2 regions of the Lysinibacillus canaveralius genome follow, and region 1 is predicted to be linked to the other one. Evidence: a T-box and tRNA genes for the amino acid it is inferred to sense, from the RefSeq annotation. Region 1 holds a T-box; the other holds one or more tRNA genes.
The links. A T-box is a leader RNA that pairs with one kind of tRNA and senses whether it is charged. The one in region 1 lies ahead of ileS (isoleucine--tRNA ligase), so its partner is inferred to be a tRNA-Ile.
Positions count from the first base shown of each region.

Region 2: it has a tRNA-Ile gene. The T-box ahead of ileS (isoleucine--tRNA ligase) is inferred to sense a tRNA for this amino acid. The anticodon was not compared.

Region 1 covers NZ_CP154840.1:823,891-840,186, reverse strand. The annotation lists gene ileS (isoleucine--tRNA ligase) at 1-1,548, opposite strand, end outside; T-box leader at 1,603-1,834, opposite strand; gene AA0Y26_RS04125 (DivIVA domain-containing protein) at 1,912-2,439, opposite strand; gene AA0Y26_RS04120 (RNA-binding protein) at 2,533-3,318, opposite strand; gene AA0Y26_RS04115 (YggT family protein) at 3,381-3,638, opposite strand; gene AA0Y26_RS04110 (cell division protein SepF) at 3,658-4,158, opposite strand; gene AA0Y26_RS04105 (YggS family pyridoxal phosphate-dependent enzyme) at 4,177-4,845, opposite strand; gene AA0Y26_RS04100 (PRC-barrel domain-containing protein) at 4,921-5,160, opposite strand; gene sigG (RNA polymerase sporulation sigma factor SigG) at 5,393-6,172, opposite strand; gene sigE (RNA polymerase sporulation sigma factor SigE) at 6,258-6,965, opposite strand; gene AA0Y26_RS04085 (sigma-E processing peptidase SpoIIGA) at 6,983-7,789, opposite strand; gene ftsZ (cell division protein FtsZ) at 8,476-9,612, opposite strand; gene ftsA (cell division protein FtsA) at 9,643-10,929, opposite strand; gene AA0Y26_RS04070 (small basic family protein) at 11,019-11,396, opposite strand; gene AA0Y26_RS04065 (DUF881 domain-containing protein) at 11,400-12,116, opposite strand; gene AA0Y26_RS04060 (DUF881 domain-containing protein) at 12,128-12,850, opposite strand; gene AA0Y26_RS04055 (cell division protein FtsQ/DivIB) at 12,840-13,652, opposite strand; gene ftsW (putative lipid II flippase FtsW) at 13,640-14,752, opposite strand; gene murD (UDP-N-acetylmuramoyl-L-alanine--D-glutamate ligase) at 14,767-16,119, opposite strand; gene mraY (phospho-N-acetylmuramoyl-pentapeptide-transferase) at 16,116-16,296, opposite strand, start outside.
Region 2 covers NZ_CP154840.1:4,554,130-4,570,425, forward strand. The annotation lists gene pabA (aminodeoxychorismate/anthranilate synthase component II) at 1-531, shown strand, start outside; gene pabC (aminodeoxychorismate lyase) at 537-1,385, shown strand; gene folP (dihydropteroate synthase) at 1,388-2,251, shown strand; gene folB (dihydroneopterin aldolase) at 2,268-2,636, shown strand; gene folK (2-amino-4-hydroxy-6-hydroxymethyldihydropteridine diphosphokinase) at 2,633-3,154, shown strand; gene AA0Y26_RS22950 (helix-turn-helix domain-containing protein) at 3,106-3,309, shown strand; gene dusB (tRNA dihydrouridine synthase DusB) at 3,329-4,357, shown strand; gene lysS (lysine--tRNA ligase) at 4,501-6,003, shown strand; rRNA gene AA0Y26_RS22965 (16S ribosomal RNA) at 6,710-8,264, shown strand; rRNA gene AA0Y26_RS22970 (23S ribosomal RNA) at 8,542-11,470, shown strand; rRNA gene rrf (5S ribosomal RNA) at 11,598-11,713, shown strand; tRNA gene AA0Y26_RS22980 (tRNA-Val) at 11,724-11,799, shown strand; tRNA gene AA0Y26_RS22985 (tRNA-Thr) at 11,809-11,884, shown strand; tRNA gene AA0Y26_RS22990 (tRNA-Lys) at 11,889-11,964, shown strand; tRNA gene AA0Y26_RS22995 (tRNA-Leu) at 11,977-12,058, shown strand; tRNA gene AA0Y26_RS23000 (tRNA-Gly) at 12,103-12,177, shown strand; tRNA gene AA0Y26_RS23005 (tRNA-Leu) at 12,182-12,270, shown strand; tRNA gene AA0Y26_RS23010 (tRNA-Arg) at 12,285-12,361, shown strand; tRNA gene AA0Y26_RS23015 (tRNA-Pro) at 12,370-12,446, shown strand; tRNA gene AA0Y26_RS23020 (tRNA-Ala) at 12,474-12,549, shown strand; rRNA gene AA0Y26_RS23025 (16S ribosomal RNA) at 12,670-14,224, shown strand; tRNA gene AA0Y26_RS23030 (tRNA-Ile) at 14,312-14,388, shown strand; tRNA gene AA0Y26_RS23035 (tRNA-Ala) at 14,416-14,491, shown strand; rRNA gene AA0Y26_RS23040 (23S ribosomal RNA) at 14,668-16,296, shown strand, end outside.

The DNA.
Region 1 (16,296 bases):
GATGCCATTCGGGCTGCCTGGATGTGTGAAGCCCTCTGGCAATAATTCTTTAGCCTCTTTTTGGAACCAAATATTTGATCCGTGCTCACGGAATAAATTTGCTGCATGTGCAATTGTTTCTGGTGTGATGATTGGTTCACCATTTTCCGCATAGAAAATTGGAATTGGTACCCCCCATGCACGCTGACGGGAGATTACCCAGTCACCACGGTCACGAATCATATTATAAAGACGTGTTTCACCCCATGCCGGTGTGAAAGTCGTATCTGTTACTGCTTGTAACAGCTCTTCTCGGAATGCATCAATTGAAGCAAACCACTGTGGTGTAGCACGGTAAATAACCGGCTTTTTCGTACGCCAATCATGTGGATAAGAGTGCGTGAAGAAGCCTAGTTTTTCTAACGCGTCCATTTCTTTTAGCTTTTCTGTTACTAATTTGTTTGCATCATCATAAAAGATTCCTTCAAATCCTGGTGCTTCTTCTGTATAGCAGCCGCGATTGTCTAATGGAGATAAAATGCCAAGGTCATACTCACGACCGATATTGTAGTCTTCTTCCCCGTGACCTGGTGCTGTATGCACACATCCTGTACCAGCTTCAGCTGTTACATGGTCACCAACCATTACTAATGAATCGCGGTCATAGAATGGGTGCTGCGCTACGACACGGTCAAGCTGCTTTCCTTGTACTTCCTGGATGACTTCGTAATTTTCCCAGCCGATTGCATTAGCTACAGTTTCAAGCAGATCTTTTGCGACGATGAATTTTTTATTCTCTACCGCAACTACCACATAAGTAAATTCTGGATTCAAGGAAATTCCCAAGTTCGCTGGTAGTGTCCATGGTGTTGTCGTCCAAATAATGAATTTTGCATCTGCAGGCACTACGCCTTTTGCGTCCTTAATTGCGAAACTTACATAAATAGATGGTGATTTTACATCCTTGTATTCAATTTCTGCTTCAGCTAGAGCTGATTCAGAAGATGGCGACCAGTAGACTGGTTTAAGACCTTTATAGATATATCCTTTTTCCGCCATTTTTCCGAACACTTCAATTTGGCGCGCTTCAAATTCAGGCTTTAATGTAATATAAGGATTTTCCCAATCTCCGCGTACACCAATGCGTTTAAACTGAGAACGCTGGCTGTCAATTTGCTCGTAAGCATATTTTTCACAAAGCTCACGGAATTCCGCTACAGACATCTCCTTGCGTTTGACTCCTTTATTCGTCAGCGCTTGTTCAATCGGTAGACCATGTGTATCCCAGCCTGGTACGTATGGTACATGATAGCCTGTCATTGATTTTTGACGCACAATCATATCTTTTAGCACTTTATTTAATGCGTGGCCAATATGAATGTCCCCATTTGCGTATGGAGGGCCATCGTGCAGCACAAAATGCGGGCGATCCTTTGTGCGCTCATTCACTAGCTTGTTGATATCCATCTCATCCCATTTTGCTTGGATTTGCGGTTCTTTCGTTGGCAGTCCGCCACGCATTGGGAAATCTGTTTTCGGCATTAATAACGTATCTTTATACTCCACCATTTCATACTCCTCCTAGTTTATCCGTTTATACAAAATAAAAAGCCTTTCATCCCTAAAAGGGACGAAAAGCTGTTATTCCGTGGTACCACCCTAATTTGCAGAACATACACCAAGTATAATTCTGCCTCTTAGCCGCTGTAACGTCGCGTATCACGGGTCCGCCTACTCGATTCAGCGTACCAGCTCCAGAGTGATTTTCTGTAAAAAAACGCATTGTTCGGGCTCTCACCACCCCCGAATCGCTAAACCGCCGTTTTTCCCATACTGTCTCTATCTTAGCCGATTATGCATATAAACGTCTTTTGTGTATCAGTATATGAAAAATCCTTGACATTCGTCAAGCTTTTCTAGCTAATTTGATTATTAGTCTTCATTGCTTGTCTGTAATTTCTCACGTGTATGCTCATAAATATCAGTCATTGGTATATCGTATTCCAATAGCTTATCCCAATCATCTGTATTCAATAGATCAAGTTGTGCTTCTACCAGCATCTTGAAACGATTACGGAATACTTTAGATTGCTTTTTTAATTCATCGATTTCGATTGTCACTTTGCGTGCCTTTGTCAATGCTTCATTAATAATACGGTCTGCATTCTTCTCAGCTTCTTTTACAATCAGTTTCGCTTCCTTCTGAGAATTGCGGCGTACCTCCTCGGCTGCTTCCTGTGCAACAACAATCGACTTTTGCAATGTCTCTTCTAAGTTATTATAGTGGGTCATCTGCTCTGACATTGTCTTGATTCTGTCTTCAAGCTCTTTTTTCTCACGCAAGATAATCTCATAATCTTTAATGATTTGATCTAAAAATTCATTTACTTCGTCCTCCGAGTATCCCCGGAATCCCCTTGTAAACTCCTTGTTATGTATATCAAGTGGTGATAATGGCATGTCGTTACTCCCCTTTACCCGTTACTGTTTAGTAATCATTATACTTTGTTGCCGCTTTATTAGCATCAGTTTTTCAGTAAATTTTGTCTAGCTTCACTGTTTTTGCTCTAATCGACCTATTTGAAGACGGATTTTGTCTTTTTTCGTTCTTCCCTCCGTCATAATAACCTTTAGGCGGCCAAATCCCCGTGCTGAAAGAATGTCACCCTCCTGCAGTTCAAAGGATACCTGCTCTCTTACTGTCCAATTTACTTTTACACGGCCAGCCGTAATTAAATTTTGAGATTTCTGTCTAGAAATGTTGAGTATCGTTGCTAATACTACATCAAGACGCATGGAAGAGACAGTTGTCGTACTCTCCACCCATTCCTCCTCTAAGCGCAGCAATGGCTGTGTCCCAACCTCTTCAAGATGTACTTTTACTTTCCCTATACTTGTCAAGTTCGCCCGAACATAATCTGCCACTTCAGCCGCCACTGCAAATTGAACAGTATTTTCAGCTACTCGGATATCGCCGAACTTGCTGCGTTCCATACCAACAGAAAGAAGGGCGCCCAATACATCCGGATGTTTCAACTGGACAAATTTTGATGGATAGCCAACAGAAAATACGGTGATTTGATAGTCCTCTTCGCCAGGTGTGAAATAGGAAGGAGCAATCATGAGACGCATACGCTCTGGTTCATCAAATACGCCCTCCTCATAAACAGACAAATCATCCGATTGGCCAACTACAGATGTGACGATGAAACGCTGCCTAGGATCTAGGAAATCAGTCAGCTTTGGTGCATAGCGGTCTTCCACTTCTCTCTGCCATCCGACAACTTGTTCGATAAAAGGCTGTTCATCTTTTCTAAAATGCTGAATTAAATGCTCCATTTTTTCGGCAACTCCTTGTACTAAACAAAATCCCCCTACAGTACGACTGTACGGGGAAATAATTACACAATGTAGCTTACAACAATCAGTAGACCTTGTTGAATAAATCGTAAAGCAAACAACGCAACGATTGGCGAGATATCGATCATGCCAATTGGCGGAATAAACTTACGGAAAAAGCCTAAATAAGGTTCACATACAGCTGCTAAAAATCGGCCTACAGCTGAGTTTTGTGCTGCTGGTACCCATGATAGCAGAATGTAAGCAATTAGCATAAACGTATAGATCGTAAATGCCTGCGCAATAATATAATAAATCATTTATTTACCTCTCTAGCATTTAAATTTCATCGATAATATAGTCAGAGATTTCTCCGGATACTTCTACGTTGTCTGGTGTGCAGAGGAAAATATTATTACCGATGCGTTGAATATCCCCATTTAAAGCATATACTGTTCCACTTAAAAAGTCGATAATTCGCACTCCCTGATCCCGATCAATGCGTTGCAGATTGACAATTGTCGCACGTTTATTACGAAGATTTTCAGCAATATCCTGTGCTTCTGCATATACACGCGGCTCTACTAACACGACTTTGGCGCCTTTCGCGGAAGCTGCTGTATGCAGGCTTACCACATTATTTTGTGCTGGAGCAGGTACTTGTTGCATTTGCTGTGGAACGACTTTCCGCTCTTTTTTAAAACGGTTGTTAATCGCTGGGGCAGGTACTTCAGACTGTTGCTGTTTCATCACAGGATTTTTATCTAATTCCTCACGCACTACGTGATCTTCTTCTTCTTCCAAATAGAAAAAGTTTTTAATGATGTTTTTCATGCTCATCCATCGTCCCTTCTTTCGTCATCCAACAAGAGCCGTTCCAATTCTTACAAATGTTGCTCCTTCTTCAATGGCAATTTCATAGTCATTTGACATCCCCATTGAAAGCTCCGTACATGGTGCATATGCTAGTTGTAAGGCGACAACTTCCTGCTGAAGGTTTTTTAATTCCCGAAATACTCCACGAATTACATCTTCATTCTCCGTATTCGGCGCCATCGTCATAAGACCGACAATTTCGATTTTCGAATAGGAAGCCAACTGTTTGATAAACGGTATTACCTCATCACGTGATAAGCCATGCTTTGACTCTTCTCCAGATACATTGGCCTGTATGAAGCACTTCACTGGCTTTTCCGCACGCTTTTCAATCTCTTCTGCCAAGCTCAATCGGTCTAATGAATGTAAATAATCAATCTCATTGATGATTTGTTTTACTTTCCGTGTCTGCAATGTGCCGATATAGTGCCAATGAGCGCCAGATTTGATTTGTTCTAGCTTTGTATGTAATCCCTCTGGACGATTTTCTCCCAGATGCACAAGCCCGGCCTCAAGGACCTCTTTTGTCCGCGCTACATCTACTTCTTTTGTAACAGCTACAATTTTCACTGATTGAGCTGCACCTGCACGTTTTTTCGCTTCATCTATATTGTTTTGAATTTTCTCTAGATTACTGATAACTTTAGTCACTTTATTCCCAACTTTACATCATTAGTTTCCCCTATTGTATCAAGCTAAACATCATTTATCAATGAATAGCGTGACCTATGCGGAGACACATTTTACTATAATAACATCCTTACCAATTATGAGAATATCACTAATTGCGACCTTTTTAACACTTTCTTCCCCCTGAATGAGCTGGTAAAACTTTCTTGGTTGTGAAACGAAAAAGTAGTCTATATACCCACTCTGTTCATTGATTTCCGCATCGATGATATAACCGATGAATCGCCCGCTTCCCGCCTCGATCATTTCTTTTTGCTGCACTACTGAAAAGCGCATCGAATCCTCCTTTTTTTAGAAAAACGCATTCGCATCTGCCCGGCTCCTACAAGCACTTGAGAAATGCTCCAGAAACACAGGCTAAAGCCATTATGACCTGTGACAACGTCTTTATGACCAACATCTTGTTAGCCTGATGTGACCCTGAGCAGCAGATACGAATACCTAGGTATATCTAGAACACGAAAAATTATCCTTTTTACCTTGAAGAAAAGCGCACGAAATGTGCGCTTTAGTCAAACTTATAATCTTTCTGCATCAAAGCAATTGCACTTTTTTCCAAACGTGAAATTTGTGCTTGTGAGATGCCCAATGTCTTTGCAATTTCTGTTTGGGTCTCACCATAATAAAAGCGTTTCGCCACGATTAATTGCTGACGCTCATCCAACTTCTGCATACTTTCTTTCACTGACACATAAGCAACCCATTGATCCTCTGAAACATCACCCTTCAATTGATCGAGCATGTACACCGGATCGGCGCCATCTGCATAAATTGGTTCTTGCAGAGACATAGGATCCTGAATAGCGTCTAAGGCATAAAGCACATCTTCCTGTTTCATTTCTAACATCTCGGCAATCTGGCCAAGCGTCGGTTCATATAGATTTTCAAGTACAAACTGCTCTTTTGCCTGCATGGCTTTATAGGCAATATCCCGTAGTGAACGCGATACTCGAAGTGCATGATGGTCACGTAAATGACGGCGTATTTCACCGACAATCATCGGTACAGCATAAGTGGAAAATCTTACATTATGCTTCAGGTCAAAATGATCGATAGCCTTTAGTAAACCAATACAGCCTACTTGGAATAAATCATCTGCCTGTTCCCCGCGATATGAAAAACGTCCAACTATGCTTAGTACAAGCCTTAGATTGCACATAACAAGCTGCTCACGTACCTCTTCCTCGCCTGCTTGCATACGTTCGAATAAAGCTTTCATTTCTTCATGTTTTAAAATTGGTAACTTTGATGTGTCAACTCCACATAGCTCAACTTTCATACGAACCATCTCTTTTCCTCCGAACTTTTTTATCGTTCAGTTTGTCCGTATGAGATAAGACTATGCGTTTTTGAGCTACGCCAAATTCAACCAATTATGCGATTGGCTCATTCAAATACTCTCGTAAATCCAGAATAATTTTCTTTTCAAGCCGGGAAATATATGATTGCGATATACCAAGATGATCTGCTACTTCTTTTTGCGTCATCTCTGTTTTACCATTAAGGCCGAAACGACATTCCATAATATATTTTTCACGCGGATTCAAACAATTAATTGCATGGAACATGTGCTGACGCTGGAGTTTTCTTTCTACATCATCTGAAATAATATGCTCCTCTGTCCCTAAAATATCAGATAACAGCAATTCGTTTCCATCTGCATCTGAATTCAGCGGCTCATCGAGTGATACTTCACTCTTCATACGGCTTGTTTTACGAAGGTGCATCAAGATTTCATTTTCAATACAACGTGAGGCGTATGTTGCTAACTTGATATTTTTTTCTGTATTAAATGTTTCAATTGCTTTAATTAATCCAATTGAACCGATGCTGATTAAATCTTCAATTGGTGTGGCTGTATTATCAAATCGTCTTGCAATATAAACAACAAGACGCAGATTGCGCTCAATCAAAGTATCACGCGCATGTAAATCACCATCCATAAATGCTTTGACAACAGTTAATTCTTCTTCTCTAGTTAGTGGCACTGGCAATGCATCATGTCCTCCTATATAGTATGTTCCTTGGCGTGATATTTTTCGCCAAATGTTTAAAAAAAGTAAGCGTAGCTTTTGAAACAATGATTGTCCCCCTTTGTTTATAGAATAGGAAGCATAGACACATGGAGAATGATCTCTACCTGCTTCGGAAATTTGGCATCCTTGGCTGTAAATACCATATAATGCCCATGAACAGTTTGTTCATCCATTGATAACCCATTTGTTCGAAAAGCTAGTGCAAGCGTATCCCCCTGCACAGTTTGAATAGGAACGACACGTAGCAATTTTTGAATTTCCTTTGAAAACATATGCAATTCATACGGAGCCTCTTGTCGCCAACTCATGAGTGCCTGTACAAAATCGGGAGGCAACTGGGCCTGCATCGCCTGTAAAGAAACAAAATGAACAGGCAGGGCACTAATTGGCTCTATGCATGTATTGCCTGTATCAATAAATGCAGCAAGAGAAAATTGCTGACCTAAAAATTCAATAGTACATGTCGTATAAAAGTGATTTTGTCGAACTTGCCAACGTAGTCGATAACGCCTCACAAGAAAAATAAGAACCAATGCCGCCAGCGACAGCCATAAAACCTGCATGTCGTATTTATTGCTAGCATATGATTGTATAGCTGTTAAAAGACCACCTACTATAAACGTTGCGATAAAAAGTATACCTGCTTGTCTATAGAGCGTTGCTTGTATCGGAAACGTTGGCAATAGCACAAGAAAACTTATGAATACGCCAAGCACGGATGGATAAAGCAACAGTCCGATCAAACCGCTGAGCGCCGCCATTGTCCATAATCGGATTTTTGCAACGCGGACGTCCGTGATTGTTGCTGTAAAGGTAAGCAACATATAGTTATAAAGCGTGTTCACTAGAAGTAGCCATTCCCCAGCCATGCAAAAAAACCTCCTACATATACAGTAGCACGTCGAGATTGTAGAATTTGTCAAACCAGTGAACGTTTTTCTATAAATTGCTTTACAAAAGTCGAGTACATCCGACATTTTATTCAAAATTAATTCCTGCTTGTTAATTTAAAAAACGAGGCTGAAAAAATACCGAAGCACAAAACAAGAAGATGAACCCCTTTTATTAGGTTCATCTTTTTCTGTGGTATGGGCGGACACTTAACCGAAGCACACACAGTTCCAGCCCCCTCTCGCTTCGCTCAGTCCAGGTGCTTGCAGCTATGCTGTCCCCCTGTGGTGTCATCGCCTGTCGCTATTCAATTAAAAAACACATCAAAATAGAACACATCTGTTAAATTGAAGTATCTGGCCTGAAAAGCTTTACTAGAAAGCAGTCATCCCTCTGTTTAAAGATATAGCATGAATCAATGGATCTTCCCACTGGGATTAAAGATCAAATTAAAAAAATGATCATGCTGTCTCTTCCATCAGTTAGCAGAAATAGTGCTCATTGAGCTTTCCTTCCATAACAAAAAGCGAAGTTGCTTGTATTTAGCAACTTCGCTTCTTACTAGGCTTAAATTAGGTATCTCTCCTCCCCTTCTTTTAGTCTTCCTCGGAAAAGTAAAAGAAGAGAGCTGCCTTATATTGAGGCAGTTCTCTTCTTTTCAATATTAGTGACGGTTTCGACGATTGCGTAAGAATGTCGGAATGTCTAATTGCTCTTCCTGTGGTGGAGCCTGACGTGTTTGCTCCGCCTGTACAGGCTCAGGGCGTGTATGTTGAATCGGAGGCGGTGTTTGACCGCCAAGAGAACGGCCACCCAATGATGAACCAGTTGATGTACCTGTTGCAATATCATCTGAGAATCCAGTAGCAATCACCGTAACAATGATCTCATCATTGAGGTTTTCGTTAATAACCGAACCGAAGATCATATTAACCTCTTCATCTGATGCAGATGCAACAATATCAGCCGCTTCCTGTACTTCATAAAGGGATAGGTTCATTCCACCTGTAATGTTCATAATGACACCTTTTGCACCGTCAATAGACGTTTCCAGCAGCGGACTTGAAATTGCCTTTTTCGCTGCTTCAGTCGCGCGGTTTTCCCCTGTAGCAATACCAATCCCCATCAAGGCAGAGCCTTTATCTGACATGATTGTTTTTACGTCTGCAAAGTCAAGGTTGATTAATCCAGGTGTTGCAATTAAGTCAGAGATACCTTGTACACCTTGACGAAGCACGTTATCCGCTTCACGGAATGCCTCAAGCATCGGTGTTGATTTATCAACGATTTGCAGCAATTTATCATTCGGGATGACAATCAGCGTATCTACTGCTTCTTTTAAATTTGAGATACCGCCAATTGCTTGTGTTTGGCGCTTGCGACCCTCAAATGTAAATGGACGAGTTACTACACCCACTGTAAGAGCGCCTAAATCGCGTGAAATTTGAGCAATTACCGGTGCAGCACCTGTACCAGTACCTCCGCCCATCCCTGCTGTCACGAATATCATATCCGCACCGCGCAATACTTCCTCTAGCTGCTCACGGCTCTCTTCTGCCGCTTTCTTTCCTACTTCAGGATTAGCTCCTGCTCCAAGTCCGCGTGTTAACTTTCCGCCGATTTGAAGTTTATAAGAGGCTTTGGACTGTTCCAATGCCTGGGCATCTGTATTAACAGCAATGAAATCGACGCCTTGCACGCCGTGTTCAATCATACGGTTGACGGCATTGTTTCCTCCACCGCCTACACCAATTACTTTAATGACTGCTCCTTGATCTATACTAGTATCAAACTCTAACATTTTGTCTCCTCCTGCTTCATAGCTTTATCGTTACTCGAAAAAGTTGTTAAAGAATTTTTTTGCCTTATCCATAATAGTCGTCTTATTTCCATGATCGACTTTCTTCTCAGTTGCATTAGACTTGTTTTTGGGAGGAGTTGGTTGTATGGATCCAGAAACAGTCTGCATTTCTGAGCTCCTACCATAAAATTCATCATCTGAATGCGCGTAACGAATTAGTCCTACTGTCGTTGTGAATCCAGGATCACGAACACCAATATAGTCTGGTGTATGTATACGCACTCGAAGCTGCATGACTTGACGAGCAACTTGTCCAATCCCTTCAAGTCCCGCAACTCCACCTGTCAGAACAATTCCTCCAGGTAAATCACGAACACCAAGCCGGGACAGCTCATCTAACACATATTCAAAAATTTCTTCCACACGAGCTCCAATGATTTCTGCAATATAGCGCTGGCTAAATTGCTGTGTTGCGCTTGTCCCATCTATCTGAACTTCAAACAGCTGGTCATCAGAGGCATCATCTAAAAATGCATGGCCATATTGCTTCTTAATCTTCTCTGCCTGTTCTGTAGACGTCTCCAATACAATCGATAAATCTTTGGTGATTTGATCGCCGCCCATACCAACAATCCCTGTATGCGTTAACAATCCATCTTCAAAAACGGCAACTGTTGTTGAACCACCGCCCAAATCAATATAGGCAGTACCTTGATTTCTTTCATCTTCTGTTAAAGCATAATAACCTGCAGCTAAAGGCTGTAGATAGATTTCACGCACGCTTAATCCGGCACGCTCTACACACCGCAGAACATTGTGCAACAATGTTTTCGATGTCATGATGAGGGTTGCATCCACCTCTAGCCGCGTACCAATCATGCCGCGCGGGTCCTTGATTTCAGATAGCAAGTCCACAGTGTATCGTCTCGGCAATAGATTAACAATTTCTTTCTCCGGCGGCGTTGCGATGCTTTCAGCTGAATCTAACACACGCGCCAGGTCGTCATCCGAAATTTCTCTTCCGTCCCCGTTTACAGCAACCACACCTTTTACAGGCTGTAATACGGTTTGATTTGCCGGTACCCCGAGTACTACTTCCTCAATCTTTAAACCTGTCATTCTTTCAGCCTGTTCAACCGCTTTCTTAATTGATTGAACTGTGGCATCTATATCTACAATTGCACCTCTACGAATGCCATTTGATTTTACTTGTCCGACCCCAATTACATGTAACTGGCTGTCACTCATTTCACCTATTAGTACTTTAATAGAAGATGAACCAATATCTAAAGAAATATAAATATCTTGATGATTCAACTCGTTGCACCTCCTTTAAATGCTCCTTTTTTTCATTCTATTGTAAAATCTAATCAATGTCTAAGTAAATTACCTATTGTAATCAAATTTTAACGTGACTCTGATGAATTTTCACGCTTTTTTATTCTATATTCTTCCCATCTTGTAATTAGTATCCTGCGGATGACGGCTATGTTCTGAAAAAGGCGGACACCAAACGCAAAAATTGCTGCTAAATAGAGATCCACACCGATATGAACACCGAGGAAGGCGAGCCCTGCTGCAAGCGCAATATTGAAGAAGAAGCCAGTGATGAACACTTTGTCATCGTATACTTGCTGCAATTGGGCACGGATACCGCCAAACATTGTATCCAGGGCAGCCAGCACCGCGATGGAGAGATAGTTTTCATAGACGGAGGGTATTTCGATATCTGTAAGGACACCGAGTGCAATCCCCAAAATTAATCCCAGCAGTGGTAACCACATAAGCTAATCTCCTTTGTATTCTGTCAAATAAGTACTTCTAATTTCCAAGTCTGTCGCATCTACTGTAATAGAAGGCTGTGGAGCTTCCACTGTCAGCAGCATATTGTCGATGAAGAACTCGTCCATGAAAGAGGAAGCCAATAAATAATTGTACAGTTTCGATGCTTCTTCCTCCGTGTCAGTCACTACCTTTATTTCAACATCAACTTTGCCTATTGGCGTACCATTAACTGTTGTCTTGCCATTTATATCGCGGATGGCAGAAGAATGGACAAGTCGCTGGCCTCCAATTTCAAGGTAATGACCTTTATAACGGTAAATTTCGTTGACGAGACGAATTAATAACTGTGGTGAAATTTCCTCCACTTGATATCCAAATTCCATTAATTCCTGAGACGGCGCAATATTCATTACAAGCCCTGGTCCACTGATTTCCTTTATCCCCGCAGAAGCCTGTAATTGATCGACAGTCCGTGCCAAAATTGCTTCAGGGTTATCCAGCTCTTCATCCTCATACTGGCGGATTGTTTCCTGTGCCTGGCGGATTTGCGTCAGCAGTTCTGAATGCCGGATTTTTTCATCCGAGAGGTCTTGCCGGATTTCCCATATGTCCGTCGTTTCAACCTTCTTCGGGCTTTGCACCGTATTATACTGAACAGCAAGCATGAAACCGATGATAAACGATATAACGGTAATATGAATGGTTGTCTTTTTCGTCATATGTTTACCCCCTACAGGTTCCCCTTCGTAATGGATGGCATCACAATTTGTTCTTTCTTCTCTACTGTAACGACTATATTATCATTCAATAATTGATCGAATACGCCGCCGCCAATTTCCAGGGCACCAATTAATCCATTTTGATCGCCCACTGCTTCTATGACAAAGGGCGCGGGATATTGGTTCCCGTCAATGGTGATGACAGGACCATTACAGCTGATGTAGGAATTTGTCTTTAAGCGCTGCCCATTAATGGCAATTGCTTCAGCTCCGGAAATTTTCAATTCATTAATGACATTAAAAACATGGCTTTCATGGACAATATAATCATTTGGATTCGTCACCCCTGTATAATCATCATCTCGTAAAGTGACAGAAATTCCTTTACCTGTAACAGGAAGCTCTCCCATCAAAATACGTAGACGCTCCGCCTCTTCTACTAACTCATCATAACGTTCTTCGTTTGTTGTATATTCTTTTTCATACTTTCGAATTGTCTCCAATATTTCATCCAATTCCTCAGCGAGCTCCTTATTTCTTTCCTGCTGTTCAATCAGCTCTTCCCGATATGCATCCTGCTGCTGTGTATATAATGTTGGACTTGAGGTAATCTGCCGGTTATCCTTTGACAAGTTGTAGGAATAGCCTATTATAAAGCCCGTTATAATACAGACAGTCAGAATAACAAAATATTTTCGGCTCCATAACCCGCTTTTTTGAGGATTATTCTTCATCCTCGCTCACTTCCTGTTCCTCCATAGCTTCTTCAATGTTGATGGCTTCATATTCTTTTGAATAAGGTTTGTAAGAAAGTCCTACCTCGATATCGATAATCCCCTTCCCATACTGCTCCTCGCTTTCAATTTGTGCGATGATAGCAGGATAGTAATTCAGCTTATCAGCAAGCGATGTAATCTCTGCCCGTACCTCATAGCCATCATTCATAAACAATGTGATGGCATAAGGGTCAGCTGCAGAAGGCGTCGCATTTATTTGAGAAATAAGAGCGACTACCTCGGGATTTAGCTTTGCCAGCTCTTTTAATAGTCTTTTACGTATTTTCTTATCCTCAAATTCTTGAAAGACAGGTGCATCGATTGGCAATAATTCCTCTGCTTCTTCAAAAAGAACTCCATTTTCAAGCATTGGATAAAAGCTATGATCTTCTGCCAAGTAAGCAACCTTCTGCCATTCTTTCACTTTAATCGTAACGGTGCTAAGCCACTTACGCTCGATTTCCACCGACTTTACCCAATCCAGTTCCTCTAACTGTTTGCTGATAGCATCACTATCGATGCTCCACATTGAACCTCCAACACGCAGACCAGACACCTCTTCATAGTATGTACTGTCTACAAGTTCAGCACCCGTAATATCGATTTTTTTTATCTCGCTATACGGGGACTGGAAGTAGAGGAGCGCGAGCAATAGAAAAAGAAATAGTGCTGTCAATAATATAAATTTGAAATTCGTTCTTCTACGTCGCTTTTTCCGAAATGTGGGTATGCGGTCTTCTAAATCGATTACTTTCTCCACGCTGCTTCCTCCTCTCCTTCTGTAGTAGCTCCAAATAAATAGATAATGCCGACTGTCAACCATAGTATAACGAGAGATGTCCCCCCGTAGCTGATGAACGGCAGCGTGACCCCTGTCACGGGCAAAAGTCCGATGACGACCCCGATATTTAGGGCAGCCTGTACAGCAATCATAGAAACTAGTGCACTCGTAATATAAAAATATCGAGCATAGATGGCGCGCGTAGCCAGCTTATAGCCGCTATATAAAAAGCACGCAAAAATACATACAATACAAAGCCCCCCGATAAACCCTGTTTCTTCTAGTATGATAGAAAAAATAAAATCATTCTGCGGTTCTGGTAAATATAAGTACTTTTGTCTACTTTTTAGGAAGCCATGTCCAAATAATCCGGCTGGGCCAATTGCAAGTAATGATTGTACTGCCTGAAAGCCTTTACCTAATTGATCTTGCCATGGATCAAGAAAAGCCTGAATCCGGGCAAGTCGATATGGTGCTGAGATAATTAACCCTGCCAATCCAGCGATTCCCAGCATAATACAAAGTCCATAAAATCTTAACGGATAGTTTGCAATAAAAAACAAAATAAAGGCTGCCACAATTAAAATGAAGGCTGAACCAAAATCAGGCTGCATCATAATCAGCCCAATTGGCAGCAGGAGAATAACGAAATGTTTAAACTTAATTACCCGTTCTCCGCGCTTCCATTTCGCTAATACGGCGCTTAAATAGACAAGTGTCGTTATTTTCACGAATTCGGCTGGCTGGAATGTTAATGGCCCTATTCCAAGCCAGCTTCGTGAACCGTTACGCCAGACACCAATTCCAGGAATTAGTACGGCAATTAACAAAACAATTGAAATGATGTAAAACAATCGCCACCATCTCTCGTGGAGCAGCCATTTATTTCTGCTGACAAATGTAAAACATAACAGTGCCACTATAAGGTACATTAATTGCTTCATATAAAAAGGCATCTGTCCTGCATAATGTACTTGACTCCAATAGGCGCTCGCTGAATAAATAAAGACTATGCCTATACAGCTAAGCAATAAAGCACTCCCTACAAATAACCGTCTATATATGATCAGCGAAAAAATCCTTTCCTACCGTATTAAGACAACTTCATAGCACAATCAATAAACACATCGCCTCGAATTTCGAAACTATCGTATTGATCCCAGCTCGCACATGCAGGCGATAGTAAAATGATATCACCTTCTGCCGAAAGCTTTGCCGCATACACAACGGCATCTTCTACATTCGTAGCAGCCACTGTTTCTTTTACCCCGCATGACTTCGCGAAATCTATGAAACGTGATCCAGTTTCACCAAATGCTACCACTGCTTTCACATTCACCATCGCTTCGCGCAGCTCTTCAAGCGAATGACCTCTGTCTAATCCGCCCGCCAATAGAACGATTGGCTTGTCGAATGCTTCAAGGGCACTCTTTGTCGCCAGGCAGTTCGTCGCCTTCGAATCATTGTATATCTTGCGTCCTTTCCATTCCCGTACAAATTGAGAACGGTGCCGGACGCCAGCAAATGTAGCAAGCACTTCTTTTATAGCTTTTAACTCACAGCCAGACAATAAACATGCGGCAACAGCACATAAAATGTTTTCAAGATTATGCGTACCTGGAAGAGCAATTTCATCCCGGTTCAAAATACGCTCACCTTGCCAATAGATAGCTTGCGTATCTGCACTGATGCCTATCTCAGCCCGGCCATTTGTTGTAAACGGAACTTTTTGTGCCTTGGACTTTTCTGCATAGCTACGAACAACTTCCTGGTCATTATTATAGATGAAATAATCTTCTTCCGTTTGATTACGTGTTACGCCAAATTTTGCGTTTGCATACGCTTCAAACGTACCATGATAATCCAAATGCGCATCATATAGGTTTGTCAAAATAGCAATACGCGGCTTAAATTCGCGTGTACCCATTAATTGGAATGAAGATAACTCCGTTACGATCACCTGATCGGGAGCAGCTTCCTTTGCTACCCTACAAGCCACTGTTCCGATATTACCCGCAATTAACGGATTGCGATTACCCGCAGCAAGCATTTCGAAAATCAATGTAGTTGTTGTTGTTTTACCATTTGTTCCGGTAATACCGATAAACGGTGCCTCACTAACTAGATAGGCAAGTTCCATTTCAGTAATTACTGGAATTTCACGATGAAGAGCATCGCTAATGATCGGGTTGCTATATGGAATACCCGGATTCTTCACAACCAGCTCAAAGCCCTCATCTAACAAATCTTCAGGATGTCGACCACAGATGACTGTGATGCCTTTTGTTAACAGATCCTGTGCTTCTGGATTGGCATCAAAAGGTTTTGCATCATTTACCGTCACGAATGCTCCAAGCTCATGGAGAAGCTCTGCAGCGGCAACTCCACTTTTTGCCAGACCTAATACCAATACTTTTTTATGTTGTAATGCTGTATATTCCCTCATAATAACGCCTCCGATAAGACTGCAATTAATGCCATAATGAGACCCGTAGACCAAAATACAAGGACAACTTTCCATTCAGACCATCCTGAAAGTTCAAAATGGTGATGAATCGGGCTCATTTTAAATATCCGTTTTTTTCGAAGCTTAAAGCTGCCTACCTGTAAAATTACTGAAAGT
Region 2 (16,296 bases), 840 kb from region 1:
GTGCAGTATTTAGGGGAATTAGGGGAAGAATTGCTGGTGAAACGTAATGATGAGGTGACAGTGGAGGAAATCGAAAGGATGGAACCTAAAATGCTCGTCATTTCACCTGGGCCATGTACACCAAATGAAGCCGGAGAAAGTTTGCGCATTATTGAATATTTTGCAGGGAAGATCCCTATTTTAGGTGTCTGCTTGGGCCACCAGGCAATTGCCCAAGTATTCGGTGGTAAGGTCATAAGGGCAGATCGATTAATGCATGGAAAAACATCGCCTGTTCAACACGCTGACATCGGACTTCATGCTAAAAACGCTAATCCTTTTACAGCAACACGCTATCATTCTCTTATTGTAGAACGTGAGTCACTGCCTGACTGCCTTGAAATAACAGCGTGGACAGAAGAAGGGGAGATTATGGGGCTTCGTCATAAAGAATATGCTATCGAGGGCGTACAGTATCATCCAGAGTCTATCATGACAGAGGATGGGCACCAGCTGCTGCGCGAATTTATTACGCTATACTGCAAGGAGTGAAGACAATGCTTTGTTGGATAGACGGAGAGTATCTGGACTCCTCACAACTACGTATTTCGCCATTTGACCACGGGTTTTTATATGGGCTTGGTTTTTTTGAAACATTTCGTACATATGAAGGGGAAGCACCATTTTTACAGGAGCACATGGAACGTTTAGAAAAAGCACTGCAGTATTTCCATATTCAGATGCCTTATACAGTAGAAGAGCTGCGTACAGTTATTAAGCGGCTGAACGAGTCATCGGACGGAGATGGTTATTTTCGACTGAATGTATCAGCCGGGCCGCATGATATCGGACTGCAGCCGACAAATTATACAGAGCCTACTGTCATCCTGTTTCGTAAACCATTACTCGAGCGCCCTCGAGGTAAGGGGAAGGAAGGTATTTGGCTAGAAACGCCTCGTAATACGGCAGAGGGCGTGTACCGCTTTAAAAGTCATCACTATGGCAATAATGTGCTTGCCCGCTTTGAGGTACCTAACTTGGCCGATTATGAAGGATTTTTCCTGACTGAAGATGGCTTTGTAGCAGAAGGGATTACCTCAAATGTCTTCTGGGTGAAAAATGATATACTTTATACACCGCCGCTGGAAACCGGCATTTTAGGTGGTATAACTAGAAGCAGTGTGATGAGTCTTGCTGCCGATCTAGGCTTAACTGTAGAAGAAGGAAAATATAAGCCATGGGCACTTGAACAGGCGGAGGAATGCTTTGTTACGAATGCGGTACAGGAACTTGTACCAATCGAACGGATAGGAAGTTCGATTTTCAAGGGTTCTGCAGGGCGGGTTTATAACCGGCTGCATGACGCCTATATCGCAAAAATCTTACAGCGGATAAAGGGAGAATAAAGATGTTACAACACTATCCGAAACCACTTACATTAAACGGTATAACATTAGACTATAAAAAAGAGACTTTTATTATGGGTATTTTAAATGTAACGCCTGATTCTTTTTCAGACGGCGGTAAATATAATTCTGTCGATGCTGCAGTAAGACAGGCAAAGAAGATGGTAGCAGATGGGGCTAAAATTATAGATGTCGGTGGTGAATCTACGCGCCCGGGTTATGAACGTATTTCCGATGAAGAGGAAATCAAGCGGGTTGTACCTGTCATTGAAGCGTTAGTACGCGAAGTGCCCGCAGTCATTTCTATTGATACGTATAAATCAGCTGTAGCACGTGCAGCAGTTGAAGCGGGTGCCCATATGATTAATGATATATGGGGTGCTCAAGCAGATCCTGCTATGGCTTCTGTAGCTGCGGAATATAATGTGCCGATTATTTTAATGCATAACCGCAATAGTGAGCCGTACAGCAATTACTGGGAAGACTTTATAGAAGACCTTAAAAAAAGTATTGATATAGTGAAACAGGCAGGCGTTCCGGATCAGCATATTATGTTGGACCCCGGCATCGGCTTTGCGAAAAATTTAGAACAAAGTATTGAAACGATGCAGCGTCTGGAAGAGTTATCTGCCATGGGCTATCCGGTGTTATTGGCGACATCTCGTAAACGAATGATCGGCTCGATTTTGGACTTGCCCGTGGACGAACGTGTAGAAGGAACAGCGGCAACGTGTGCCTATGGCGTAATGAAGGGATGCCATATGATGCGTGTTCATGACGTGAAGGAAGTCGCTCGTACCGTAAAGGTAATCGATGCCCTTGTCGGTAAATTTGCAGTAGAAGGCGAGTTGGCACCTCGCCATTAAGAGGAGAGTTTTAAATATGGATTACATTCATTTAAGAGATATGCAATTTTTTGGCTACCATGGAGTGCTGCCGGAAGAAACAGTCCTAGGTCAGCGTTTTCGTGCCTCAGTATCATTGGCCGTCAATATTCAAAAAGCCGGCCAGACAGACAACTTAGAGGATACAGTTAGCTATGTAGGTGTATATGAAATCTGTAAGGATATCATTGAGGGCGAGCCGTTTAAATTGCTTGAAGCAGTGGCAGAAACAGTAGCAGCTCGTGTATTGTCCCAGTATGAAGGACAAGTGAAGGGATGCCGTGTAGAGATTATCAAGCCAGATCCGCCAATTCCCGGCCACTATAAAGAAGTAGCAGTAGAGATTGTGCGAGGTACATTTCAATGAATACGGTTTATCTATCAATTGGTACAAATATGGGGGAGAGAGAAGCTAATCTGAAGCTGGCTGTGAAGCTGTTAACAGAAGCACAAGGGGTAAGAGTTGAAGCGGTGTCATCGATTTATGAAACAGCGCCTGTAGGATTTATTGAACAAGCTGCCTTTTTAAATATTGCTGTACGTCTTACAACTGATTTATCATCGGCAGAAATGCTTCATCTATGTCAAAGAATAGAACAGGAGCTAGGCCGTATAAGAGAATTTCGGTGGGGTCCTCGTATCATTGACCTTGACATTTTACTTTATAATCACGAAAATATTGAAACAGAGAGCTTAATCGTGCCGCACGAACGGATGTTCGAAAGAGCGTTTGTCCTTGTGCCGTTAATGGAGATAAGCACTCCTGCTACAGGACAGCTACGCCGGGCATACGAAGCACTTGCATCAATAGATATTCAGAAAGAAGGCGTCGTGCAATGGAAGAAGAGCGTTACGGTAGAAGAATTCGTGCGTTCCGAAAGTTAAAACGAATCCAGCAGGTGGAATTCGCAAAACGGATTGGTGTGTCTACAACCATCTTAGGACGCATGGAACGTGGAGAGAAAATGCCCACTGCTGATCAGCTTCAAAAAATTGCAGACGAACTCCATATAGATGTGCAGGAATTAATCGGTGAATAACTTCAAGGAGGACATAACGATGACAAGCGAACAAAAGCCGTTTCAAATTGCGGATATCGTAATGGATAACCGTGTTGTATTGGCTCCAATGGCTGGTATTTGTAACTCGGCTTTCCGTCTTACCGTAAAGGAGTTCGGGGCAGGTCTGGTGTATGCTGAAATGATCAGTGATAAGGGGCTTGTACAGCGCAATCAGAAGACGCTGGATATGCTTTATATCGATGAACGTGAAAATCCAATGTCTTTACAGATTTTTGGCGGGGATAAAGACACGCTTGTAGAGGCAGCAAAGTACGTAGATCAAAATACAACAGCAGATATTATCGATATTAATATGGGTTGCCCAGTAAATAAAATTATTAAATGCGAAGCTGGAGCACGGCTTTTATTAGATCCAAACAAAGTCTATGAAATGGTAGCAGCCGTTGTAGATGCTGTGAAAAAACCAGTATCCGTTAAAATGCGGATTGGCTGGGATGATGAGCATATTTTTGCTATCGAGAATGCACAGGCGGTAGAACGGGCCGGCGGGGCAGCAGTTGCCGTTCATGGACGTACACGTGTACAAATGTATGAAGGTAAGGCAGACTGGAACATTATTAAGCAAGTAAAAGAGAACGTTACTATTCCGGTCCTTGGTAACGGAGATGTGGAAACACCTCAGGACGCAAAGCGCATGTTAGAAACGACAGGCGTAGATGCCGTAATGATTGGCCGTGCCGCACTAGGAAACCCTTGGATGATTTATCGTACCGTACAATATCTTGAGACAGGTGAACTAAAAGAAGAGCCTACAGCAGCTGAAAAAATTGATGTGTGTCTTCTTCACTTTGAGCGTCTCCTTCAATTGAAAGGTGAGGTAGTAGCTGTACGTGAAATGCGTAAGCATGCTTCATGGTATTTGAAAGGTATTCGTGGCAATGGGAAAATTCGTAACGCTATTAATCAAGCAGAAACAGCAGCCGAACTACGCGCATTATTAACAGGAGTAGTAGCGGAGTATGAAGTTCGGGAAACGGAAGTTGCGGCCCAGGCAGGCGCGATGTAAGGCAGAGAGTGTCACTTTAGTGACGCTCTTTTTTGATAATTTGACTAGAAATAGTCCGAAAGTGATGAATACATACGTGAATTTGTGTACAATAAGAAATTATGGACAAATGTACCGCACAACTGCGGATCATGAAATAAGGAGTGACAAACGTGTCAAATATAGAAGAATTAAACGACCAGCTTTTGGTGCGACGCCAAAAGATGACAGATATTCGCGAAAACGGCATGGATCCATTTGGCGGCCGCTTTGAACGTACACATTTATCAAATGAAGTAAAAGCTGAAAATGAGGAGTTTACAAAAGAGCAGCTGGAAGAAAACCCTCGTGAAGTAGTAATTGCAGGACGTATCATGACAAAGCGCGGTAAAGGGAAAGCTGGCTTTGCACACATCCAGGACCTAGGTGGCCAAATCCAAATTTACGTTCGTAAAGATGCGATAGGTGATGAAGCTTATGAGCTATTCAACAAGGCAGATCTTGGCGATATCGTTGGCGTGAAGGGGAATGTATTCCGTACACAAGTTGGAGAGTTATCAGTAAAAGCTACTGAATTCGCATTTTTAACAAAGTCTCTTCGTCCGATGCCAGAGAAATTCCATGGCCTACAAGATGTAGAACAACGTTACCGTCAACGTTACTTAGATCTAATGACAAATGAAGAGAGCAAAGAAACATTTATTATGCGCTCTAAAATCATTCGCGCCATTCGTAACTATCTAGATAACCACGGATATTTAGAAGTAGAGACACCGATGCTGCATACAATCGCTGGCGGTGCTGCTGCACGTCCGTTCATTACTCATCATAATGCACTGGATATGGAGCTTTATATGCGTATTGCGATCGAGCTTCACTTGAAACGTTTAATTGTGGGTGGATTAGAAAAAGTCTATGAAATCGGACGTGTATTCCGTAACGAGGGAATTTCGACTCGTCACAACCCAGAGTTCACAATGATTGAATTATACGAAGCATATGCTGACTATAAAGATATTATGGACCTAACAGAGAACCTTATCGCTCACGTAGCTCAAGATGTATTAGGTACGACAAGTATCCAATATGGCGAAGATACAATTGAATTAGGTGTAGGCTGGAAACGTGTACACATGGTAGATGCAGTAAAAGAGGCGACAGGTGTAGACTTCTGGCAGCCGATGTCTGTAGAGGAAGCGCGCGCATTAGCTTCAGAGCATGGTGTAGAAATCAAACCTGCGCATGAAGTAGGACATATCATCAATGAATTCTTCGAACAAAAGATAGAAGAAACATTAGTACAGCCTACATTTGTAACAGGTCATCCTGTAGAAATTTCGCCACTTGCGAAGAAAAATCCGGAAGATCCACGCTTTACAGACCGCTTTGAGTTATTTATTGTTCGTCGTGAGCATGCAAATGCCTTCACGGAGTTAAACGATCCAATTGATCAGCGTGAACGCTTTGAAGCGCAGTTAGCTGAAAAAGAAGCGGGGAATGATGAAGCACATGAGATGGATAATGACTTCATTGAAGCATTAGAATACGGTATGCCGCCAACAGGTGGTTTGGGTATCGGTATTGATCGTTTGATTATGCTATTAACGAATTCTCCTTCGATTCGTGATGTACTGTTGTTCCCAACAATGCGTCATACAACAAAGTAACGGAACATAATAAAAACAAGTTGTTTCTTTATATAAAGTTCCTTCATTAATTACAGAAGGAAAACGCAGGGAGTCACAGTGTGCTGTGGCTCCCTGTTTAATTGGGATTAAAGAAAGTGATCGGGATAGTTATAAAAATAAGAAGGCTCTTTTCTTTTATAGAATATCGGTGTTTCTCACTTTAATAAATAGGAAAAGTTAAGAGCGACTCTTTTTCAAATGTTGCATCGCTTATAAGGTGTTTATTTTGTATTTCTTCTATCATTAAAGAGGTGCCTAAAAGAGAAAAATGTGTAACTTAATAAGATAAGGAGGCAAGACGAAAAAAGGAGAGAAAAAGATTATAAGATTCTTTTAAAAAAGTATTGCATTTATATAAAAATCATGTTAAATTATTAAACGTCGCTGAAACGCGATAGTAAAATTATAAAACTTCTAAAAAGTTGTTGACTCGAATATGAGTTGGTGTTAATATATAAGAGTTGCTTTTAGATACTAAAGAGTAACTTGATAACTTTCGAAAAAAGTTATTGACACGAACTTCGGTAAGTGTTAACATATAAGAGTTGCTACTAAAGAAGTGGTAACGAAATGAACTTTGAAAACTGAACAAGCAAGACGTTAACAATAATTTTCTTTCTTAATTGAAAGAGACAATTTGACTAAAACAATAGTCAGCAACATTTTGAGCTTAACTCAAACTACTTTTATGGAGAGTTTGATCCTGGCTCAGGACGAACGCTGGCGGCGTGCCTAATACATGCAAGTCGAGCGGACGTTTTGTTGGTGCTTGCACCGACTTAACGTTAGCGGCGGACGGGTGAGTAACACGTGGGCAACCTGCCCTGTAGTCTGGGATAACTCCGGGAAACCGGGGCTAATACCGGATGATACTTTCTATCTCATGTTAGAAAGTTGAAAGATGGTTCTGCTATCGCTACAGGATGGGCCCGCGGCGCATTAGCTAGTTGGTGAGGTAACGGCTCACCAAGGCAACGATGCGTAGCCGACCTGAGAGGGTGATCGGCCACACTGGGACTGAGACACGGCCCAGACTCCTACGGGAGGCAGCAGTAGGGAATCTTCCACAATGGACGAAAGTCTGATGGAGCAACGCCGCGTGAGTGAAGAAGGATTTCGGTTCGTAAAACTCTGTTGTAAGGGAAGAACAAGTACAGTAGTAACTGGCTGTACCTTGACGGTACCTTATTAGAAAGCCACGGCTAACTACGTGCCAGCAGCCGCGGTAATACGTAGGTGGCAAGCGTTGTCCGGAATTATTGGGCGTAAAGCGCGCGCAGGCGGTCCTTTAAGTCTGATGTGAAAGCCCACGGCTCAACCGTGGAGGGTCATTGGAAACTGGGGGACTTGAGTGCAGAAGAGGAAAGTGGAATTCCAAGTGTAGCGGTGAAATGCGTAGAGATTTGGAGGAACACCAGTGGCGAAGGCGACTTTCTGGTCTGTAACTGACGCTGAGGCGCGAAAGCGTGGGGAGCAAACAGGATTAGATACCCTGGTAGTCCACGCCGTAAACGATGAGTGCTAAGTGTTAGGGGGTTTCCGCCCCTTAGTGCTGCAGCTAACGCATTAAGCACTCCGCCTGGGGAGTACGGTCGCAAGACTGAAACTCAAAGGAATTGACGGGGGCCCGCACAAGCGGTGGAGCATGTGGTTTAATTCGAAGCAACGCGAAGAACCTTACCAGGTCTTGACATCCCATTGACCACTGTAGAGATACAGTTTTCCCTTCGGGGACAACGGTGACAGGTGGTGCATGGTTGTCGTCAGCTCGTGTCGTGAGATGTTGGGTTAAGTCCCGCAACGAGCGCAACCCTTGTTCTTAGTTGCCATCATTTAGTTGGGCACTCTAAGGAGACTGCCGGTGACAAACCGGAGGAAGGTGGGGATGACGTCAAATCATCATGCCCCTTATGACCTGGGCTACACACGTGCTACAATGGACGGTACAAACGGTTGCCAACCCGCGAGGGGGAGCTAATCCGATAAAACCGTTCTCAGTTCGGATTGTAGGCTGCAACTCGCCTACATGAAGCCGGAATCGCTAGTAATCGCGGATCAGCATGCCGCGGTGAATACGTTCCCGGGCCTTGTACACACCGCCCGTCACACCACGAGAGTTTGTAACACCCGAAGTCGGTGAGGTAACCTTTTGGAGCCAGCCGCCGAAGGTGGGATAGATGATTGGGGTGAAGTCGTAACAAGGTAGCCGTATCGGAAGGTGCGGCTGGATCACCTCCTTTCTAAGGATATTTTTCGGAAGTATGTCACACGGTGATATACGTTAACGTTCTTGCTGTTCAGTTTTGAAAGTTCATACTTTCAAAACTTGCTCCTGCGGTTACTCGTCGCAAATGTGCGAAGAAGTAGACACAGGTAGCGCACTTGTTCTTTGAAAACTGGATAAAACGACATTGAAAGCAAACACAAATTTCTATCTTTAAATAGATATGAGTCAAACAAGTCAAGCAATTGACGTGTAAACTGAAGTCTAACTCTTCGAGTTAGCGTTAACTTATTGGTTAAGTTAATAAGGGCGCACGGTGGATGCCTTGGCACTAGGAGTCGATGAAGGACGGCACTAACACCGATATGCCTCGGGGAGCTGTAAGTAAGCTTTGATCCGGGGATTTCCGAATGGGGGAACCCACTGCGTTTAATCGCGCAGTACTTTCGCGTGAATTCATAGCGCGTTAGAGACAGACCCAGGGAACTGAAACATCTAAGTACCTGGAGGAAGAGAAAGAAAATTCGATTCCCTGAGTAGCGGCGAGCGAAACGGGAAGAGCCCAAACCAAGAGGCTTGCCTCTTGGGGTTGTAGGACACTCTATACGGAGTTACAAAGGAATGATTTAGGCGAAGCGACTTGGAAAGGTCCGCCAGAGCAGGTAAAAGCCCTGTAGCCAAAAAGTTATTCCCTCCAGAGTGGATCCTGAGTACGGCGGAACACGTGAAATTCCGTCGGAATCCGGGAGGACCATCTCCCAAGGCTAAATACTACCTAGTGACCGATAGTGAACCAGTACCGTGAGGGAAAGGTGAAAAGCACCCCGGGAGGGGAGTGAAAGAGAACCTGAAACCGTGTGCCTACAAGTAGTTAGAGCCCGTTAATGGGTGATAGCGTGCCTTTTGTAGAATGAACCGGCGAGTTACGATTACGTGCGAGGTTAAGTTGAGAAAACGGAGCCGCAGCGAAAGCGAGTCTGAATAGGGCGAAATAGTACGTGGTCGTAGACCCGAAACCAGGTGATCTACCCATGTCCAGGGTGAAGGTGAGGTAACACTTACTGGAGGCCCGAACCCACGCACGTTGAAAAGTGCGGGGATGAGGTGTGGGTAGCGGAGAAATTCCAATCGAACTTGGAGATAGCTGGTTCTCTCCGAAATAGCTTTAGGGCTAGCCTCGTGATTGAGAATACCGGAGGTAGAGCACTGTTTGGACTAGGGGGGCATCTCGCTTTACCGAATTCAGACAAACTCCGAATGCCGGATATTTATACACGGGAGTCAGACTGCGAGTGATAAGATCCGTAGTCAAAAGGGAAACAGCCCAGACCACCAGCTAAGGTCCCAAAGTAATCGTTAAGTGGAAAAGGATGTGGCGTTGCTTAGACAACCAGGATGTTGGCTTAGAAGCAGCCATCATTTAAAGAGTGCGTAATAGCTCACTGGTCGAGTGACGCTGCGCCGAAAATGTATCGGGGCTAAACGATTCACCGAAGCTGTGGATTGACATCTTTGATGTCAGTGGTAGGAGAGCGTTCTAACTGCGTTGAAGTCAGACCGGAAGGACTGGTGGAGCGGTTAGAAGTGAGAATGCCGGTATGAGTAGCGAAAGACGGGTGAGAATCCCGTCCACCGTATGACTAAGGTTTCCTGAGGAAGGCTCGTCCGCTCAGGGTTAGTCGGGACCTAAGCCGAGGCCGACAGGCGTAGGCGATGGACAACAGGTTGATATTCCTGTACTACCTCCTCACCGTTTGAGAAATGGGGGGACGCAGTAGGGTAGGGTAAGCAGAGCGTTGGTTGTCTCTGTTCAAGCAGTAAGGCGTGTGTGTAGGCAAATCCGCACACTGTAACGTTGAGCTGTGATGACGAGTCCGTATGGACGAAGTTCCTGATCTCACACTGCCAAGAAAAGCCTCTATCGAGGTGGGAGGTACCCGTACCGCAAACCGACACAGGTAGTCGAGGAGAGAATCCTAAGGTGTGCGAGAGAACTCTCGTTAAGGAACTCGGCAAAATGACCCCGTAACTTCGGGAGAAGGGGTGCTCTGGTAGGGTGAAAGCCCGAGAGAGCCGCAGTGAATAGGCCCAGGCGACTGTTTAGCAAAAACACAGGTCTCTGCAAAACCGTAAGGTGACGTATAGGGGCTGACGCCTGCCCGGTGCTGGAAGGTTAAGAGGAGCGGTTAGCGCAAGCGAAGCTGTGAATTGAAGCCCCAGTAAACGGCGGCCGTAACTATAACGGTCCTAAGGTAGCGAAATTCCTTGTCGGGTAAGTTCCGACCCGCACGAAAGGCGTAACGATCTGGGCACTGTCTCAACGAGAGACTCGGTGAAATTATAGTACCTGTGAAGATGCAGGTTACCCGCGACAGGACGGAAAGACCCCGTGGAGCTTTACTGTAGTTTGATATTGAATTTTGGTACAACTTGTACAGGATAGGTAGGAGCCAGAGAGCCCGGAGCGCCAGCTTCGGAGGAGGCGTCGGTGGGATACTACCCTGGTTGTATTGAAATTCTAACCCATGCCCCTTATCGGGGCAGGAGACAGTGTCAGACGGACAGTTTGACTGGGGCGGTCGCCTCCTAAAAGGTAACGGAGGCGCCCAAAGGTTCCCTCAGAATGGTTGGAAATCATTCGTAGAGTGTAAAGGCACAAGGGAGCTTGACTGCGAGACCTACAAGTCGAGCAGGGTCGAAAGACGGGCTTAGTGATCCGGTGGTTCCGCATGGAAGGGCCATCGCTCAACGGATAAAAGCTACCCCGGGGATAACAGGCTTATCTCCCCCAAGAGTCCACATCGACGGGGAGGTTTGGCACCTCGATGTCGGCTCATCGCATCCTGGGGCTGTAGTCGGTCCCAAGGGTTGGGCTGTTCGCCCATTAAAGCGGTACGCGAGCTGGGTTCAGAACGTCGTGAGACAGTTCGGTCCCTATCCGTCGTGGGCGTAGGAAATTTGAGAGGAGCTGTCCTTAGTACGAGAGGACCGGGATGGACATACCGCTGGTGTACCAGTTGTTCTGCCAAGGGCATCGCTGGGTAGCTATGTATGGACGGGATAAGTGCTGAAAGCATCTAAGCATGAAGCCCCCCTCAAGATGAGATTTCCCATTACGCAAGTAAGTAAGACCCCTGAAAGACGATCAGGTAGATAGGTTCGAGGTGGAAGTATGGCGACATATGGAGCTGACGAATACTAATCGGTCGAGGACTTAACCAAATTTTGAGTGCTGCACAATGAAACGTTTATCCAGTTTTGAAAGAACAAGAAAAAGTGTTGATTTAATTTAAAAAAACACTTGTAATAAGCACGGAAAGTGCTATAATAAATCTTGTCTTTAATAAAGTGAAGTGATGATGGCAGAGAGGCCACACCCGTTCCCATACCGAACACGGAAGTTAAGCTCTCTAGCGCCGATGGTAGTTGGGGGCTTCCCCCTGTGAGAGTAGGACATCGCTTCGCTTAATACCCAGGAGGATTAGCTCAGCTGGGAGAGCACCTGCCTTACAAGCAGGGGGTCGGCGGTTCGAGCCCGTCATCCTCCACCATCTCAAAATGCCGGTGTAGCTCAGTTGGTAGAGCAACTGACTTGTAATCAGTAGGTCGTGGGTTCGACTCCTATCGCCGGCACCATTTTGAGCCATTAGCTCAGTTGGTAGAGCATCTGACTTTTAATCAGAGGGTCGAAGGTTCGAGTCCTTCATGGCTCACCATTTTTATAATATGCGGGTGTGGCGGAACTGGCAGACGCACTAGACTTAGGATCTAGCGCCGCAAGGCGTGGGGGTTCGACTCCCTTCACCCGCATCTTTTAACTTCATATACTGTCAGAATAAAAAGCAACGCATATTGCGGAAGTAGTTCAGTGGTAGAACACCACCTTGCCAAGGTGGGGGTCGCGAGTTCGAACCTCGTCTTCCGCTCCAATATGCCGGGGTGGCGGAACTGGCAGACGCACAGGACTTAAAATCCTGCGGTGGGTGACCACCGTGCCGGTTCGATTCCGGCCCTCGGCACCATTTTTATGATTTTAGCGCCCGTAGCTCAATTGGATAGAGCGTCTGACTACGGATCAGAAGGTTATGGGTTCGACTCCTGTCGGGCGCGCCAAAAAATTACGGGAAGTAGCTCAGCTTGGTAGAGCACTTGGTTTGGGACCAAGGGGTCGCAGGTTCGAATCCTGTCTTCCCGACCATTTATACCTACAATATTTAAAATATATGGGGCCTTAGCTCAGCTGGGAGAGCGCCTGCCTTGCACGCAGGAGGTCAGCGGTTCGATCCCGCTAGGCTCCACCAATTTTATGAACTTTGAAAACTGAACAAGCAAGACGTTAACAATAATTTTCTTTCTTAATTGAAAGAGACAACTTGACTAAAACAATAGTCAGCAACATTTTGAGCTTAACTCAAACTACTTTTATGGAGAGTTTGATCCTGGCTCAGGACGAACGCTGGCGGCGTGCCTAATACATGCAAGTCGAGCGGACGTTTTGTTGGTGCTTGCACCGACTTAACGTTAGCGGCGGACGGGTGAGTAACACGTGGGCAACCTGCCCTGTAGTCTGGGATAACTCCGGGAAACCGGGGCTAATACCGGATGATACTTTCTACCTCATGTTAGAAAGTTGAAAGATGGTTCTGCTATCGCTACAGGATGGGCCCGCGGCGCATTAGCTAGTTGGTGAGGTAACGGCTCACCAAGGCGACGATGCGTAGCCGACCTGAGAGGGTGATCGGCCACACTGGGACTGAGACACGGCCCAGACTCCTACGGGAGGCAGCAGTAGGGAATCTTCCACAATGGACGAAAGTCTGATGGAGCAACGCCGCGTGAGTGAAGAAGGATTTCGGTTCGTAAAACTCTGTTGTAAGGGAAGAACAAGTACAGTAGTAACTGGCTGTACCTTGACGGTACCTTATTAGAAAGCCACGGCTAACTACGTGCCAGCAGCCGCGGTAATACGTAGGTGGCAAGCGTTGTCCGGAATTATTGGGCGTAAAGCGCGCGCAGGCGGTCCTTTAAGTCTGATGTGAAAGCCCACGGCTCAACCGTGGAGGGTCATTGGAAACTGGGGGACTTGAGTGCAGAAGAGGAAAGTGGAATTCCAAGTGTAGCGGTGAAATGCGTAGAGATTTGGAGGAACACCAGTGGCGAAGGCGACTTTCTGGTCTGTAACTGACGCTGAGGCGCGAAAGCGTGGGGAGCAAACAGGATTAGATACCCTGGTAGTCCACGCCGTAAACGATGAGTGCTAAGTGTTAGGGGGTTTCCGCCCCTTAGTGCTGCAGCTAACGCATTAAGCACTCCGCCTGGGGAGTACGGTCGCAAGACTGAAACTCAAAGGAATTGACGGGGGCCCGCACAAGCGGTGGAGCATGTGGTTTAATTCGAAGCAACGCGAAGAACCTTACCAGGTCTTGACATCCCATTGACCACTGTAGAGATACAGTTTTCCCTTCGGGGACAACGGTGACAGGTGGTGCATGGTTGTCGTCAGCTCGTGTCGTGAGATGTTGGGTTAAGTCCCGCAACGAGCGCAACCCTTGTTCTTAGTTGCCATCATTTAGTTGGGCACTCTAAGGAGACTGCCGGTGACAAACCGGAGGAAGGTGGGGATGACGTCAAATCATCATGCCCCTTATGACCTGGGCTACACACGTGCTACAATGGACGGTACAAACGGTTGCCAACCCGCGAGGGGGAGCTAATCCGATAAAACCGTTCTCAGTTCGGATTGTAGGCTGCAACTCGCCTACATGAAGCCGGAATCGCTAGTAATCGCGGATCAGCATGCCGCGGTGAATACGTTCCCGGGCCTTGTACACACCGCCCGTCACACCACGAGAGTTTGTAACACCCGAAGTCGGTGAGGTAACCTTTTGGAGCCAGCCGCCGAAGGTGGGATAGATGATTGGGGTGAAGTCGTAACAAGGTAGCCGTATCGGAAGGTGCGGCTGGATCACCTCCTTTCTAAGGATATTTTTCGGAAGTATATCACACGGTGATATACGTTAACGTTCTTGCTGTTCAGTTTTGAAAGTTCATACTTTCAAAAGAGGGCCTATAGCTCAGCTGGTTAGAGCGCACGCCTGATAAGCGTGAGGTCGATGGTTCGAGTCCATTTAGGCCCACCATATAAATTATTTATATACCTCTTATTTGGGGCCTTAGCTCAGCTGGGAGAGCGCCTGCCTTGCACGCAGGAGGTCAGCGGTTCGATCCCGCTAGGCTCCACCAAATATTTTACTCCAGCGTTTTTTATCGCATGGAGCAAACAATTGTTCTTTGAAAACTGGATAAAACGACATTGAAAGCAAACACAAATTTCTATCTTTAAATAGATATGAGTCAAACAAGTCAAGTAATTGACGTGTAAACTGAAGTCTAACTCTTCGAGTTAGCGTTAACTTATTGGTTAAGTTAATAAGGGCGCACGGTGGATGCCTTGGCACTAGGAGTCGATGAAGGACGGCACTAACACCGATATGCCTCGGGGAGCTGTAAGTAAGCTTTGATCCGGGGATTTCCGAATGGGGGAACCCACTGCGTTTAATCGCGCAGTACTTTCGCGTGAATTCATAGCGCGTTAGAGACAGACCCAGGGAACTGAAACATCTAAGTACCTGGAGGAAGAGAAAGAAAATTCGATTCCCTGAGTAGCGGCGAGCGAAACGGGAAGAGCCCAAACCAAGAGGCTTGCCTCTTGGGGTTGTAGGACACTCTATACGGAGTTACAAAGGAATGATTTAGGCGAAGCGACTTGGAAAGGTCCGCCAGAGCAGGTAAAAGCCCTGTAGCCAAAAAGTTATTCCCTCCAGAGTGGATCCTGAGTACGGCGGAACACGTGAAATTCCGTCGGAATCCGGGAGGACCATCTCCCAAGGCTAAATACTACCTAGTGACCGATAGTGAACCAGTACCGTGAGGGAAAGGTGAAAAGCACCCCGGGAGGGGAGTGAAAGAGAACCTGAAACCGTGTGCCTACAAGTAGTTAGAGCCCGTTAATGGGTGATAGCGTGCCTTTTGTAGAATGAACCGGCGAGTTACGATTACGTGCGAGGTTAAGTTGAGAAAACGGAGCCGCAGCGAAAGCGAGTCTGAATAGGGCGAAATAGTACGTGGTCGTAGACCCGAAACCAGGTGATCTACCCATGTCCAGGGTGAAGGTGAGGTAACACTTACTGGAGGCCCGAACCCACGCACGTTGAAAAGTGCGGGGATGAGGTGTGGGTAGCGGAGAAATTCCAATCGAACTTGGAGATAGCTGGTTCTCTCCGAAATAGCTTTAGGGCTAGCCTCGTGATTGAGAATACCGGAGGTAGAGCACTGTTTGGACTAGGGGGGCATCTCGCTTTACCGAATTCAGACAAACTCCGAATGCCGGATATTTATACACGGGAGTCAGACTGCGAGTGATAAGATCCGTAGTCAAAAGGGAAACAGCCCAGACCACCAGCTAAGGTCCCAAAGTAATCGTTAAGTGGAAAAGGATGTGGCGTTGCTTAGACAACCAGGATGTTGGCTTAGAAGCAGCCATCATTTAAAGAGTGCGTAATAGCTCACTGGTCGAGTGACGCTGCGCCGAAAATGTATCGGGGCTAAACGATTCACCGAAGCTGTGGATTGACATCTTTGATGTCAGTGGTAGGAGAGCGTTCTAACTGCGTTGAAGTCAGACCGGAAGGACTGGTGGAGCGGTTAGAAGTGAGAATGCCGGTATGAGTAGCGAAAGACGGGTGAGAATCCCGTCCACCGTATGACTAAGGTTTCCTGAGGAAGGCTCGTCCGCTCAGGGTTAGTCGGGACCTAAGCCGAGGCCGACAGGCGTAGGCGATGGACAACAGGTTGATATTCCTGTACTACCTCCCCACCGTTTGAGAAATGGGGGGACGCAGTAGGGTAGGGTAAGCAGAGCGTTGGTTGTCTCTGTTCAAGCAGTAAGGCGTGTGTGTAGGCAAATCCGCACACTGTAACGTTGAGCTGTGATGACGAGTCCGTATGGACGAAGTTCCTGATCTCACACTGCCAAGAAAAGCCTCTAT